2 regions of the Bradyrhizobium sp. 17 genome follow, and region 1 is predicted to be linked to the other one. Evidence: predicted binding sites of a transcription regulator. Region 1 holds the regulator's gene; the other holds the start of a gene.

Region 1 (7,513 bases):
GCGCTCGGCTAGAAGACGTGCGGAACATTCGCCCGAACGTGCCGAGCAGGAGTTTTCGCCGTGGCCTTGATGCCGGTTTCTGACGCGCTTGCCGCGGTGCTGGCGGGTGCAGAGCCGCTGCCGGAAGAAATGATTTCCCTCGACGAGGCCTACCATCGCGTGCTCGCGCGTGACGTCGTGGCGCGGCGCACGCAGCCGCCGCAAGCGATGTCGGCGATGGACGGCTACGCGGTGCGCGCGGCCGATGCCGCGACGATCGATTCGGAGCTCACCGTCATCGGCGAAGTCGCAGCGGGCCGACCGTTCGAGGGGACGGTCGGAGCCGGCGAGGCCGTGCGGATCTTCACCGGCGGCGTCGTTCCCTTTGGCGCGGACGCCGTCGTGATCCAGGAGGACACGGTCGCCGCCGGCAAGCGCATCACGATCAAGGAAGCCGCGATCGCCGGCCGGCACATCCGCCCCGCCGGCGTCGATTTCCGCGAGGGCGACGTGCTCCTGCGCAAGGGAAGCCGTCTGACCGAGCGAGACCTCGCGCTCGCCGCCGGGATGAATCATCCGCACCTTGCCGTTGTCAGGCGTCCGAAGGTCGCGATTCTCGCCACCGGCGACGAGCTGGTGATGCCGGGCACCACGCCCGGCCACGGCCAGATCGTCTATTCCAACGGCTACGCCCTGCACGCGCTCGCCCGCAGCGAGGGCGCCGAGACCATCGACCTCGGTATTGCCGCCGACACGCTCGAGGCCACCACCGCCGGCATCCGCCGCGCCCGCGAGAGCGGCGCCGACGTCCTGATCACGACCGGCGGCGCATCGGTCGGCGACCACGATCTGGTCCAGCAGGCACTGCGGGACGAAGGCATCGCGATGGCGTTCTGGAAGATCGCGATGCGGCCAGGCAAGCCGATGATGCACGGGCGACTCGGCGCAATGGGTGTGATCGGCCTGCCGGGCAATCCCGTATCGTCCTACGTGTGCGCTTTCCTGTTCATGGTGCCGCTGATTCGCGCCCTGTCGGGCCGTTCAGTGATTCACCATCGCCGTGAACGCGCCGTGCTCGGCCGCGACGTCGGCGCCAACGACCAGCGCGAGGACTATCTGCGCGCGCATCTTGAGGAGCGTGACGATGGCACACGCGTCGTTGTTCCCGTCAATCATCAGGACTCTTCGCTGCTTGCGAATCTCGCTGCAGCACAGGTACTTCTCGTCCGCGCACCATTCGCGCCGAAGGCCGAAGCCGGCACGGCTTGCGAAGTGTTGCGGCTCCCCGTCTGAGCGCCCCCGCAACGCGCGTTCCGCGCACTTTGCTCTGTTCACGGTAAATTAAGCAGTTGCGGAACATGTATCGAACATATAGTGTCTGTTCATGATTTGTTTCGAGCATGCAGCGGCTTATGGCCGAATTCAGCGTCTCGGAATCGGACGACATCAACCGGGGGACTTTGGTCGAGATGTTAACGCGCAAACAATACGAGCTTCTGCGGTTCATCAGTGAACGTCTGAAGGAAAGCGGCGTGCCGCCCTCCTTCGACGAGATGAAGGATGCGCTCGATCTGCGCTCGAAGTCGGGCATCCATCGCCTGATCACGGCGCTCGAGGAGCGTGGCTTCATCCGACGCCTGCCCAACCGCGCCCGTGCGATTGAAGTCATCAAGCTGCCGGAGCTCCAGGCAGCCGCTGGCAGCCGCCGCGGCTTCACGCCGAGCGTCATCGAGGGCAATCTCGGCAAGGTGCGTGCGAGCGCGAGCCTGCCCGCTGACGAGGGCGAACGTCTCGTCGCGGTGCCGGTGATGGGCCGCATCGCGGCCGGCACGCCGATCGAGGCGTTGCAGACCCGCAGCCATACTATCAGCGTACCGCCTGACATGCTCGGCTCGGGCGAGCATTACGCGCTGGAAGTGCGCGGCGACTCGATGGTCGAAGCCGGCATTCTCGACGGCGACATGGCCCTGATCCAGCGCAACGAGAGCGCCGATACCGGCGACATCGTGGTGGCGCTGATCGACGACGAGGAAGCGACGCTGAAGCGCTTCCGCCGTCGCGGCGCCTCGATCGCGCTCGAGCCCGCCAACGCGGCCTATGAGGTCCGCATCCTGCCGCCCAACCGGGTGAAGATTCAGGGCAAGCTGATCGGGCTTTACCGGAAGTACTGATACCGGGAGTCTTTCTATCGGCAGTACTTCATATCGGAAGCACTTCATGCCGGAGGTGCTTGGCGCCTCGCGCGCTTCCGATCGGCATCGCCGGTCAGAGATTGGAGCGGATCATCGTCCGCTCCGGCTGGATAGCCTTTCTGGTTCTGCACAGACTATCCGGCCCCTCCTCCAACGCTGGCTCCTCGCCACGCCGACGAAGCAGCACCGCTTCAAGCAGCACCGCTTCGCGGCTCGGTTGTTCGAGGAAACAGCGACCAGCGGTCAAGTTCGGCCGTTGCAGCCAAGTTGGCAATGTTCGCGTACGCGCCTCCCGAATGCATCGCGGCGAGCTTTGTTCCTATTGAATTCGGGAAAGATAATGTGATCGCGGCTTGCGGAAGCCAGCCGCAGATTTGCCCACAACCAAGCAGAGCGTTCGTGCTTCCACTCTGATAGAGGCCTGCGCCTCGATAAGAGACGCGGGTTGCTATCCCAGCATGAGGAGCACCCGATGTGTGACTACAGCCTACATGCCGTCGCGTCGCGCCCCGCCGAAGTCGGCGAGACGATCGTCACGACAAGCTTCCGCGGCACCTCGACGCGCGGCTTCGCCTCTGCAGCCGATCCGTCTGTTGCCGTCTGCCTGCTGCCGGGGACGGAGCTCGCCTTCGCCGACGACGTCCGCTACGACAATCGCTGGATCTGGACGCGCACCATCAATTCCCGCGTGGGCAAGTTCGGCAAGATCGATCCGCACGTTCCCGACCGCCATCATGATGCGATCGAATTCCCCGACGGCAAATACGTGCTGGTGACGCAGCTCGTCGAAGGCCAGCGCGCGACGGTGCTGCAACTGCCGGTGACTCAGTCGGTCACCGAGCGCGAGCACAAGGCGCAGATCACCGCCGACAGGCAGCCGACCGTCACGCACCTGCCGATCGGCTGACAGAGCCGCCCTCCGGCTACGAAGTCGGAGGTCAGGATTGAATCGCCATCGCCGGCCGTGGCCGGCGAGATGGTGTGGTTTGCACCCCGCGAATCCGAACGGACGCACCGAACCACTGCGTTGCTCCGCACCATCAGATCAATCGTCGGCTTGCAGGTCGGTGTCCGCCGGCGTTGCGTCCTTGATGCGAGGCGCGGTCGACTTTGCCGTCGAAATCACCCTCGCCGGCGCCGGCCGGCAACCAGGGGCGGCTCGTGCCTCTCGCCCTCACTGCCTGAACCACAAAACCGTCACCACGCTGCGTCAGCGCCAGCGCGCTTTGGCTGGCGAGCCGCTGCCGATCGACCACCATCGCCGCGCAATCGGGCGGCGCGGGACGTGTCGTCACCACCAGGGCGGCCCGACTGCAATCGTCTGCGAGAGCGTCGACGCGCAGTGCCAGCGCGACCAGCCTCCCGTCGGCCAGTGGCGTCACGCAGCCGGATTCGTCGCAGGACACGCCATCGGCAAGCGAGGCTCTGCCCGCATCGCGCGGATCGGCGTCGGCAGCGAGCCATTCCTTGAGCAGAAAGCTGTCCTTGTTCGTCCTGATCAGGTGCAGATATCCGTCCCTGCCCCGCACCGCGACGCTGGCGCCATCCCCGGCAATCAGGATGTCGGGCTGCCGCGCCGACAGTCCCCAGAGGATCGCTGCCAGCAGCACCAGGGCGCCGGACCAGCGCAGCGGCGTGCGCAACAAGCCGAGCACAATGATTCCCAGGCTCGCCGCGATCAGCGGCGCGATCCCGAACGCCGGGATGCGGCCCACCGCGCCCGGCAAGGCCGCGACCCAGCGCGAGACCGCGACCATCCACTCGATGCCAATCCCCATCAGCCACCAGAACACGCTGTCCAGCCCGAACGGCGCAGCAAGCAGCCCCAACAGCCCCGCCGGCATCACCAGCGCAGAGACCACCGGCATCGCGCCGAGATTGGCGAGCACGCCGAACGGCGTGACACGGTGGAAATGAAAGGCGGCATAGGGCGTCGTCGCAAGTCCCGCAATCAGCGAAGCCATGAACAGCATCGCAATCTCGCGCCCACCCCACATCGCAATGCGCGCAGTCGCCGAATTGTCCGGCGAGGCAAACAAATTGGGCATGCCGATCTGCACCAGTGCGACCAAGCCGAGCGTTGCCGCAAACGACATCTGAAAACTCGGATGCACCAGCGCTTCCGGCGCGACCGCCAGCACGATCAGCGCAGCCACAGCAAGCGTGCGGAAGGTGATGGCGCGGCGATCGACCATCACCGCGATCAGCACCACCGCCGTCATGAAGAACGACCTTTGCGTGGCGACCTCCGCGCCCGACAGCAGCAGGTAGAACGCAGCGGCGACCAGCGCGGCGGCGGCCGACCATTTCTTGATGGCGAAGCCGGCCGCCAATCCGGGGATCAGAGCGAGCAGCGCGCGCACCGCGAAGAACACGACGCCGGCAACGACGGCCATGTGATAACCGGAGATCGAGAGCACGTGGCCGAGGCCGGAGATGAACATCGCATCGTTGACGGGCGTGGTGATCGCATCGCGCCGCCCGGTGAGCAGCGCGGTCGCGATCGCCCGATTGTCGCCGTCGAGCGTCGCCCGGATGCGGGCATCGATCGCATCGCGCAGGCCTTGCATGAAGGCCGCGTAACGCAGCCGTAAGCCGCCGGTCTCAGGCGGCGACGCCACCGTGATGGCGCCCATCGCGAAGCCGGAGGCGCCGATGCCCTGGAAGAACATGTCACGCGAAAAGTCGTAGCTGCCGGGCCGCACCGGCGCGAGTGGCGGCATCAGCCGTGCCTTCAGCTGAACGAAGCTACCGACCTCCGGCGCGGTGCCCTTGCGGACCGACAGGCGCACGCGCTCGAGCCTGACGTCGCTGCGCTGCGCCTCCATCGCCGTGACGCGCAGCACGAAACGATCGGTACGCTCGCGGATGTCGCGAGCCTCGACGAAGCCCGACAACGACACCGAATAGAGCGCCCTTGCCAGCACCGGGTGGGCGATGCGCGCCGTCTTCCAGGTTGCGACGGCAAAGCCGGCCGCGACCGCCGCGATCATGATGGCCGGGGCGAACAGCCGGCTCCGCCGCAACAGAGCCGCGCCAAGCAGGAGCGCGATGGCGGTCGTGGCAACGACCCACAGCACCGGCTCATGATCGGCAGAGAAATAAAGCGCGATGCCGCAGCCAAACGCGACGGGCACCCACGGCAACAGCCGCCCGGCGCCCGCCTCGGCGCGCAGCCAGGCGCGGAGGGTCTCGGCCAGCGATGTCCAGAGGTCGAGGCCTGCAGGCGCGAGGCCGCCCGCGGACGCGGCGCGGCCCGCGGGCCACGTCCCCGCGATCCCCTGCGATCGTACCGGCCGGCCCGGCTCCGCCATTCCCTGCACTCGATGATACGCAACGAAGCCAGAAGCTACCGAAACGTGCAGGTGGGCGGATAGCGGTACGGATCAGGAACGAAGGGGCGCGGCCGCTACTTTTCCTCTTCCATCGTCACGGCCACATCCGCCTTGGCCGACAGCCTGACCTTGTTGCCCTCGATATCGGCGACGAGGCCCTTGTCGATGAAGTGATGATGGCCCTTGTGGCTGCCCTCGCCGCTGTCCTTCTTGGTCAGCTTGATGCGATTGCCTTCGACCTTGTCGACGGTGCCGATGTGGACGCCGTCGGCGCCGATCACTTCCATATGCTCTGCGATGTTCTGCATGGTGGGTTCCTTGTTGGACCCACCCCAACGCGCGGGGAGCACGTTCGTTCTCTCACGAGAATGACGAAGCCGTGTGCCCGCTCGTCAGATCAGCGGCGCCTGCGACGAAGCATGGTGATTGACGATCTTCCACTCGCCGTCCTCGCGCATGATGACCCAGCTCATCTTGACCGAGAAATCGGGGCGTTCGCCGGCGAGATCGAACGAGATGGTCGCGGCCATATTGATCAGATCAGGACCTGCCTGCGCCGCCGTCACCTCGGAAAACACCGCGCTCGGCTTGCGCCAGCGCGGCAGGCCGTTGAAATAGTCTGCGACGCCGGCCCTGCCCCGGTAGAGCTTTGGGTTGGAGCCGAAGAAGAAGGCATTCCTCGCATAGAGCGATGAGAGCGCGGCCGCATCGAGCGTGGCGAAGCCGGCGCGCCATTTCGCGATGATGCCGGAAACGATAGCGTCGGCTTCGTTGCTCATTGTGGTCTCGCAGCTCTTTTCAGCCTTTGGCAACTTCCTTCGCGAACGTGTCGCGCAGACCGATAGTCCTGGAAAATACCGGTCTGTCGGACGTCGAGTCCTTGTCGCGCACGAAATAGCCCTGGCGCTCGAACTGCATCGGCTCGGTCGAATTGCTTTCCGCGACCGATGCCTCGACGCGGGCATTAGCGAGAATTTCCAGTGACTGCGGATTGAGGTCGGCGGCGAAGTTCGAGGCGTCCGGGCTCGGTTTGGCAAACAGCTGATTGTAGATGCGGATTTCCGCGGGCACGGATGTCGCCGCCGGCAGCCAGTGCATGGTGGCCTTGACCTTGCGGCCATCGGGCGCGTTGCCGCCCTTGGTCGCGGGATCGTAGGTGCAGCGCAGCTCCACCACCTCGCCGGCATCGTTCTTGATCACGCCGGTGCACTTGACGAAATAGGCGTAGCGCAGCCGCACCTCGTTGCCCGGCGACAGACGGAAGAACTTTTTCGGCGGGTTCTCCATGAAGTCGTCCTGCTCGATATAGAGCTCACGGCCGAACGTGATCTTGCGGGTGCCGGCGGAGGGATCATCCGGATGGTTGATCGCCTCGAGCTCCTCGGTCTGCCCCTCGGGATAATTCTCGATCACGACCTTGAGCGGCTTAAGCACCGCCATGCGCCGCTGCGACGTGCGGTTCAATTCCTCGCGGATGCAGAATTCCAGCATGCCGACGTCGACCACGCTATTGGCTTTCGCAACGCCGATGCGCTTGACGAATTCGCGAAGCGCGGCCGGCGGCACGCCGCGGCGGCGCATGCCCGCCATGGTGGGCATGCGCGGGTCGTCCCAGCCCGCGACATGGCCCTCGCGGACGAGCTGGGTCAGCACACGCTTGGACAGCAGCGTGTAGGTCAGGTTCAGCCGCGCGAATTCGTACTGGTGCGGCTTCGAGGGCACCGGCAGCTTCTCGATGAACCAGTCGTAGAGCGGCCGATGGTCCTCGAACTCCAGCGTGCAGATCGAGTGCGTGATGCCTTCGATGGCGTCCGATTGGCCGTGGGCATAGTCGTAGCTTGGATAGATGCTCCACTTGGTCCCGGTGCGCGGATGGTGCGCATGCAGGATGCGGTACAGCACGGGGTCGCGCAGATTGATGTTGCCCGCCCCCATGTCGATCTTGGCCCGCAGCACGCGCGCGCCGTTCGGGAATTCGCCCGCCTTCATGCGACGGAACAGGTCGAG
Region 2 (7,513 bases), 100 kb from region 1:
TGCACCGGTCGTGTGCGCGACACTTTCGCTCACGGTTGCCCGCCCTGCGAAGCCTTCGCGCCGGTGTGGCCCACGTCCACCACGTCCCATCCCGCGTTCGTGACGATCGCGATCCGCCCCTCGGCCGGGTTGGGATGGCTCTTTATATGATAATCCGAAATGCGGATAAAGAGAAATATTTTTAAGCGCCGTGATTGACCCGCTTATTGGTGTTTTGCCCGCCGGGGCGGCAAGGGGTTGTGGGGCGCGCGAGCCCCGCCGCAACGCGGCCACGAACGGGTCTCCCCGCGGCCGCAAAATGCGCTACCATGATTCCAGCGCGCTTCAAGTCGCGCATGATCACCGACACGTATGAGGAAACGAGATGAGGGTGACGATTGGACGGCGCACGGTCCTGGCCGCGGTGCTGATTGCCGCGGGCGCGGTGGCTTTGACGGCGGCGTTTGGCCCGGTTTCGACATCGGCCTGGGCCCACGGGCCGACCCGTCAGAAGGTGCGCGAATCCATCGAGATCAACGCCGCCCCGGCCAAGGTGTGGGCCGCAATGGGCAATTTCCAGGACATGAGCTGGCTGCCACCTGTCACCAAGACCGAGGGCGAGAAGGGCAACGAGATCGGCGCGACGCGCAAGCTGACGCTGACGGGAGGCGCGACCGTCGACGAGGAGCTCTACAAGTTTGACGCCGCCGCGATGAGCTATTCCTACCGGATCACCAATGTGGACGTGAAGGTGCTGCCGGTCACCAATTATTCCTCGACATTGACGGTGACGCCGAGCGCTGACGGCAAGGGCTCGACGCTGGAATGGGCCGGCGCGTTCTATCGTGGCTTTCCCAACAACGAGCCGCCGCCGGAGCTGAGTGACGAGGCCGCGGTCAAGGCGGTGAAGGGGCTGTACCAGGCGGGCCTCGAGGCACTCAAGAAGAAGATCGAGAGCGGAAGCTGACGGTGCGGGCGCTGGTCCTGGCGGCGCTCGCCGCCAGCTTTTGCCTGGCCGGCATCGCGCATGTGTTCGCCGAAGAGGCATTCGTCACCAACCAGCTCAGCGACGATCTGATGGTCGTGGACCTCGCCACGGCGCGCAGCGTCGCGACCATCCCGATCGGCGGCAAGCCGGCCGGCGTCGCCGTCAGCGCGGACGGACGTTTTGCCTATGTCACGAGCCCGGATGCCAAAGCCGTGACGGTGGTGGACGCAGCAACGCGGCAGGTTGCGGCGCGGATCGAGGTCGGCGGCGGGCCGCTCGGCATTGCCGTCGCGCCGGATGGCCGCACCGTCTATGTCGCGGACTGGTATGCGGCGGCGGTGCGGGTGATCGACGCGGCCTCGCGCAGCGTCACGGCCAGCATTGCGGTCGGCGCCTCGCCATCGGGGCTCGCGGTAACGCCGGATGGCAAGCTGCTGCTCTCGGCCGACCGCGACGACGACAGTGTGTCGGTGGTCGACACCGCGACGCGCCAGCGCACGACGACCATCAAGGTCGGCACCCGTCCGTTCGGCGTCACCATCGATGCCGAGGGCAAGCGCGCCTACACCGCCAATGTCGGCTCCAACGACGTCTCCGTGATCGACATCGCCACTGGGGCCGAGACCGGCCGCGTGCAGGTCGGGATGCGCCCTTATGCGGTGGCGTTGGCGCAGGGCCGCGGCTTCGTCACCGATCAGTATGGCGGCACTGTCAGCGTGTTCGATCTGGCGACCTTGAAGCCGCTCAAGCGCATCAATGTCGGCGATTATCCCGAAGGCATTGCCGCGACTGCCGACGGCAAGCGCATTATCGTCGCCTGCTGGGAAAGCAACACGCTCGATATCATCGATGCGGTCGAGCTGAAGCTGATCGGCGAGGTCAATACCGGCGACGGCCCGCGCGCGTTTGGGGCATTCTTGCGCAGGACGGAGTAGGGGCGTGTAGCCCGCGTGAGCGGAGCGACATGCGGGACGGGGCTCTCCTCATCCACCGGCGTTCCCGGATATCGCTTCGCTCATCCGGGCTACGGCACCGGGGCACAGCGTCCATACAATCTCATCCATCTGATCAAACATGTGATCCGGCACCATCGCCCGCAGCGCCGCCGGCGCCGCATAACCCCAGCCCACCGCTCCGCAGGCAATTCCCACTGTCCGCGCCGCCTCGATGTCGCGCACTTCGTCGCCGATCGAGATGACCTTGCCCGGCTCCACGCCGGCGCGGCGGATGACCCGTCGGAACTTCGCGGGCTTGCCGAAAAGCGAGGCCGCGCAATCGAAATGGGCGAACAGCGTCGCGCAATCGCCGAGCTTCTCGCGCGCATTGGCTTCGCTGTCCGACGTCACCATCGCGAGCTGCACGCCACTCTCCGCCAGCGTCCGCAGCATTGTCTCGACCCCCGCAAACAGCGAAATCTCCGCTGCAGCCTCCGCCTTCAGTCGCCGCGCATGCCGCGCGATCGCCGGCAGCTTCCACAGCGGCACCTCGAGCCGGCTCAGAATCTCCCGCGAAGAAGCATGCCGCAGCCCCTCGATATCCTCGTCCGCGACGCGGCGGAAGCCGAAGCGATCGGCGACGTCGTTGATGGTGCGCAGGAACCACGGAAAGCTGTCGGCCAGCGTGCCGTCGAGATCAAAGATGGCGAGGGAGTAGGGCATGGAGACGAAGCTACACCGCTAGGCTTTCCACACGGTTTCCTCGGTCCATCCGAGTTGGTCGAATTCGGTGGCCCTGAGCGGCGCCTCTCCCTCGGCGAAGAACTCGTCAAGCTGAGGCGGCGCGACGCTCGTTTCGGACAGCATGGCGTGCGCTTGTCCGCGGTGATGAATTTGATGCTGGAACAGATGCATGAGCAGTCGGTCGCGGCGTTCGGCCTGGACCCGCGTGTCGCGGTTGATCCGCACAATGCCGTTGAGAATCTCGGGCGTCAGTGCATCGCACATGGCGATCAAGCGCTTGTCGATCGCGGCTTGCGCAGGCTTCAGCGCAGCAAGGGAAAGGTGCGGCACGTCGTTCTTCCAAGCTGCCGGTCCCAACCATCCGCCCTCCAGTGCATCGACATAGAAGAGGTCGATGACATGGATGTGGTTCAGCGTGCGTTGCAGGCTCGGAAAGAAGCCGGTCCGCTCGGCTTCGAAGTCGGCCTGAGACAGCGCCGCGCAAGCGGTGAGCAGCCGGTGGTTTGCCCAAGCATTATTGTGGGCGAACGCACGATAGGTTTGCACAAGTCCGGCAGGCAAACTCAGTCTCCCTCAGACAATGTGTCGGCCGCTCCCGCGGCGTAACCTACTCGGCCGCCTCGCTCGCCGCGCGTCTCCGCTTCGGCTTCCGAGCCTTCGCCAGCACCGGCGCCAGGAACTTCCCCGTATAGCTCCGCGGCGCTTTTGCGATGTCCTCTGGCGGGCCCCAGGCGACGATCTCGCCGCCGCCATCGCCGCCTTCGGGGCCGAGGTCGATGACCCAGTCGGCGGTCTTGATCACTTCGAGATTGTGCTCGATGACGACGACCGTGTTGCCCTGCGCGACCAGCTCGTGCAGCACCTCCAACAGCTTCTTGACGTCGTGGAAATGCAACCCGGTGGTCGGCTCGTCCAGGATGTAGAGCGTGCGGCCGGTGGCGCGCTTTGACAGCTCTTTTGCGAGCTTGACGCGCTGGGCTTCGCCGCCCGAGAGCGTCGTGGCCTGCTGGCCGACATGGATGTAGTCGAGGCCGACGCGATGCAGCGTCTGGAACGTCTCGCGTACACGTGGGACCGCCTTGAAGAACTCGGCCGCTTCCTCGACGGTCATGTCGAGCACGTCGGCGATGCTCTTGCCCTTGAATAGGACCTCCAGCGTCTCGCGGTTGTAGCGCTTGCCCTTGCAGACGTCGCAGGTGACGTAGACGTCGGGCAAGAAGTGCATCTCGATCTTGATGACGCCGTCGCCCTGGCAGGCCTCGCAGCGGCCGCCCTTGACGTTGAAGGAGAACCGGCCGGGCTCGTAGCCGCGCGCTTTCGACTCGGGCAGGCCGGCGAACCATTCGCGGATCGGCGTGAAGGCACCGGTATAGGTCGCGGGGTTGGAGCGCGGCGTGCGACCGATCGGCGACTGGTCGATGTCGATGATCTTGTCGATGTGCTCGAGGCCCTCGATGCGGTCGTGCGGCGCGGCGCCTTCGCTGGCATTGTTCAGCTTGCGGGCGATCGCCTTGTAGAGCGTGTCGATCAGCAGCGTCGATTTGCCGCCGCCGGAGACGCCGGTGACGCAGGTGAACAGGCCGAGCGGAATTTCGGCCGTAACGTTCTTGAGGTTATTGCCGCGCGCGTTGACCACCTTGATGGTGCGGCGATGGTTCGGCGGGCGCCGCTCGGGCACCTCGACCTCGAGCTCGCCGGTGAGATATTTGCCCGTCAGCGAGTTGGGGTTGCGCATGATCTCGGCGGGCGTGCCTTCGGCGATGATGTTGCCGCCATGCATGCCGGCGCCGGGGCCGATGTCGAGCACGTGGTCGGCGAGCAGGATCGCGTCCTCGTCGTGCTCGACCACGATCACGGTGTTGCCGAGGTCACGAAGTCTCTTGAGCGTGTCGAGCAGGCGCGCGTTGTCGCGCTGGTGCAAGCCGATCGAGGGCTCGTCGAGCACGTAGAGCACGCCTGTTAGCCCCGAGCCGATCTGCGAAGCCAGCCGGATGCGCTGGCTTTCGCCGCCGGAGAGCGTGCCGGAGGAGCGGGAGAGCGTGAGGTAGTTGAGGCCGACGTCGAGCAGGAAGGTGAGGCGCTCGCGGATCTCCTTGAGGATGCGGCCGGCGATCTCGTTCTGCTGGGTGTTCAGCGCCTCCGGCACGGTCTCGAACCACGCGCCGGCGCCCTTCACCGACATCTCGGAGATGTCGCCGATATGCTTGCCGCCGATCTTGACGCAAAGCGCCTCGGGCTTCAGCCGAAAGCCGTGGCACGCCTCGCAGGGCACGTCGTGGAAGTACTTCGCCAGCTCCTCACGCGCCCACTCGCTCTCGGTCTCGCGATAGCGGCGGTTGATGTTGGTGATGACGCCCTCGAACGGCTTCTTGGTGTCGTAGGAGCGGACGCCGTCCTCGTAGGAGAACTTGATCTCGTCCTCGCCGGAGCCATGGAGGATCGCGTTCTGCGTCTTCTTGGGCAGATCCTTCCATTTGGTGGTCAGCGTGAACTTGTAGTGCTTGCCGAGCGCAGTCAGCGTCTGAATGTAATAGGGCGACGAGGATTTGGCCCAGGGCGCGATTGCGCCCTTGCCAATGGCGAGCTCCTTGTCGGGAATGACGAGGTCTTCGTCGACATGCTGCTCGACGCCGAGGCCGCCGCACGCAGGACAGGCGCCATAGGGGTTGTTGAACGAGAACAGCCGGGGCTCGATCTCGGGGATGGTGAAGCCGGACACCGGGCAGGCGAACTTTTCCGAGAACAGCATGCGCTCGGGTCCGCTCTTGTCGTGGATCTTTGCGGTCTTCTTCTTCTCTTCCGCGGGTGCTGCCGCAGCCGGCGCATCCGCGAATTCGATGACGGCGAGGCCCTCGGCAAGTTTCAGCGCGGTCTCGAAACTTTCGGCGAGGCGCTGGCCGATGTCGGGGCGCACCACGATGCGATCGACGACGACGTCGATGTCGTGCGGGAATTTCTTGTCGAGAACAGGGGCTTCGGCGAGCTCGTGGAAGGCGCCGTCGATCTTGACGCGCTGAAAGCCCTTCTTGAGCCATTCGGCAAGCTCTTTGCGGTACTCGCCCTTGCGGCCGCGCACGACCGGCGCGAGCAGATAGAGGCGCGAGCCCTCGGGCAGCGCCAGCACGCGATCGACCATCTGCGAGACGATCTGGCTCTCGATCGGCAGGCCGGTGGCGGGCGAATAGGGCACGCCGACGCGCGCCCACAGCAGGCGCATGTAGTCGTAGATTTCGGTCACCGTGCCGACGGTGGAGCGCGGGTTCTTCGACGTCGTCTTCTGCTCGATCGAGATCGCCGGCGACAGGCCGTCGATCTGGTCGACGTCGGGCTTCTGCATCATCTCCAGGAACTGGCGGGCGTAGGCAGACAGCGATTCGACGTAGCGGCGCTGGCCTTCGGCGTAGATGGTGTCGAACGCGAGCGAGGATTTGCCGGAGCCCGACAGCCCCGTGAACACCACCAGCTTGTCGCGGGGAATCTCGACATCGACGTTCTTGAGATTGTGCTCGCGCGCGCCACGGATGGTAATTGCGCGCAGGTTTGATCCCACGTTCTGCTGTTGGCGCTTCGCCTTGATCACTTCATCCATCCGGGTTGCCCTCAAGGAATCCCAAAGGCGCGCGATCGCGCCAACAAAAAAGGCGCGCTTCGCCCGGAACCGGGATCGGCGCCGATGGGGTTGTCAGCGAACGTAGGAAGAACGGAGACGGATTTCCAGTGGGACTTGCGAATCGTCAACGGATTGTTGGCGCACTGGCGGCATCTGGCAGGAGCAGGGTGGAACTGCGCGGCAACGTGCCCGACAAAACAAAAAGGCCGGCACAAGGCCGGCCTTTCGTAACGCGGATGGCGTTGGGGCTAAGTACTGAACTCAGTACTTGGCGACCACCGGGCCCCCGAAGTGATAGTTCACGCCGACCTGCACGGTGTGAAACTCGAGCGTGCCGGAGGGCAGGGCGCCCGAGAAGTAGGTCTCGCCGCCGAGGCTGCGAAAGAGGTACTCGCCCTTGACCGACCACTGCGGAGCGAAGAACGCTTCGACGCCCGCACCGACGGTCCAGCCGGAGTGCCACTTGCTGTCGGAAACGGTCACGCCGAGCGCGCTGACGCTGAGCTTGTTGTCGATCCAGGCGTAACCACCGGTGCCGTAGAACAGGACGTTGTTGACGGCGTAGCCGATGCGGCCGCGCACGGTTCCCATCGCATCGGTTTTGGAGCTGAGGGTGGTGCTGACGAGGCCGAAGCCGGGGACGGCAACGGGGCCGGTGACCGACGCGCTGACATCAGCCCAGGAACCATCGGCCTCGACGCCGAGCACGACATTGCCGGTCTGCCAGTTGTAGCCGGCAGTACCGCCGACGAAGCCGCCCTTCATCTTCGGGTCGGTCGAGGAATTTTCCCAAGCGCCGCCACCGACGATACCGAGGTAGAAGCCGGTCCAGTTGTAGACCGAAGCCATGGCCACCGGGGCCTTGGTGTAGGGGCGCGCCGCGAGATCAGCGGCCGAAGCCGGGGCGGCGAGAGCGAACAAACAGGCCGAAGCCAACAAAACCTTTTTCATTTTCAACTAATCCCAGTCCCAGTTTCTGATTGTGCCTTCCACGATAGGGAGGGCATCGGACTCACTTGCCCAACTGATGCCGTACTTACACCAGTGAAGCCGCAAGTTGTGTCACTCAAAAGCAACAACGGTCGGAAAACGGAACGGTTATTGACCGATTAATATTGGAGAACTGCACAGCAAAAGGCCGGCGCAAGGCCGGCCTTCGAAGTGCGATATGTCCAGCGCGATCAGTACCTTGCGATGGCCGGACCGCCCCAGCGATAGTTCAAGCGCACCAGGCCCATGTCTACGTCCTGGCGAATC

The links. Region 1 encodes LexA, which represses DNA repair genes until DNA is damaged. Its sites were predicted from a motif close to TGTTCNNNNTGTGTTCNG; they were not measured.
Region 2: uvrA (excinuclease ABC subunit UvrA) is a predicted target of LexA. The motif match lies at 6,332-6,349, and genes of this name have one in related genera.

The regions. Positions count from the first base shown of each region.
Region 1 is NZ_JADPJQ010000012.1:216,712-224,224, forward strand. Features, by position in the region: gene glp (gephyrin-like molybdotransferase Glp) at 61-1,272, shown strand; gene lexA (transcriptional repressor LexA) at 1,449-2,150, shown strand; gene IVB13_RS02285 (hypothetical protein) at 2,644-3,078, shown strand; partial or broken gene IVB13_RS02290 (ComEC/Rec2 family competence protein) at 3,217-5,485, opposite strand; gene IVB13_RS02295 (DUF2171 domain-containing protein) at 5,581-5,814, opposite strand; gene IVB13_RS02300 (nuclear transport factor 2 family protein) at 5,899-6,285, opposite strand; gene IVB13_RS02305 (glutamine--tRNA ligase/YqeY domain fusion protein) at 6,305-7,513, opposite strand, start outside.
Region 2 is NZ_JADPJQ010000012.1:114,909-122,421, reverse strand. Features, by position in the region: gene IVB13_RS01805 (SRPBCC family protein) at 365-946, shown strand; gene IVB13_RS01800 (cytochrome D1 domain-containing protein) at 949-1,902, shown strand; gene IVB13_RS01795 (HAD family hydrolase) at 1,951-2,625, opposite strand; gene IVB13_RS01790 (DinB family protein) at 2,644-3,207, opposite strand; gene uvrA (excinuclease ABC subunit UvrA) at 3,254-6,235, opposite strand; gene IVB13_RS01780 (outer membrane protein) at 6,518-7,207, opposite strand; gene IVB13_RS01775 (outer membrane beta-barrel protein) at 7,438-7,513, opposite strand, start outside.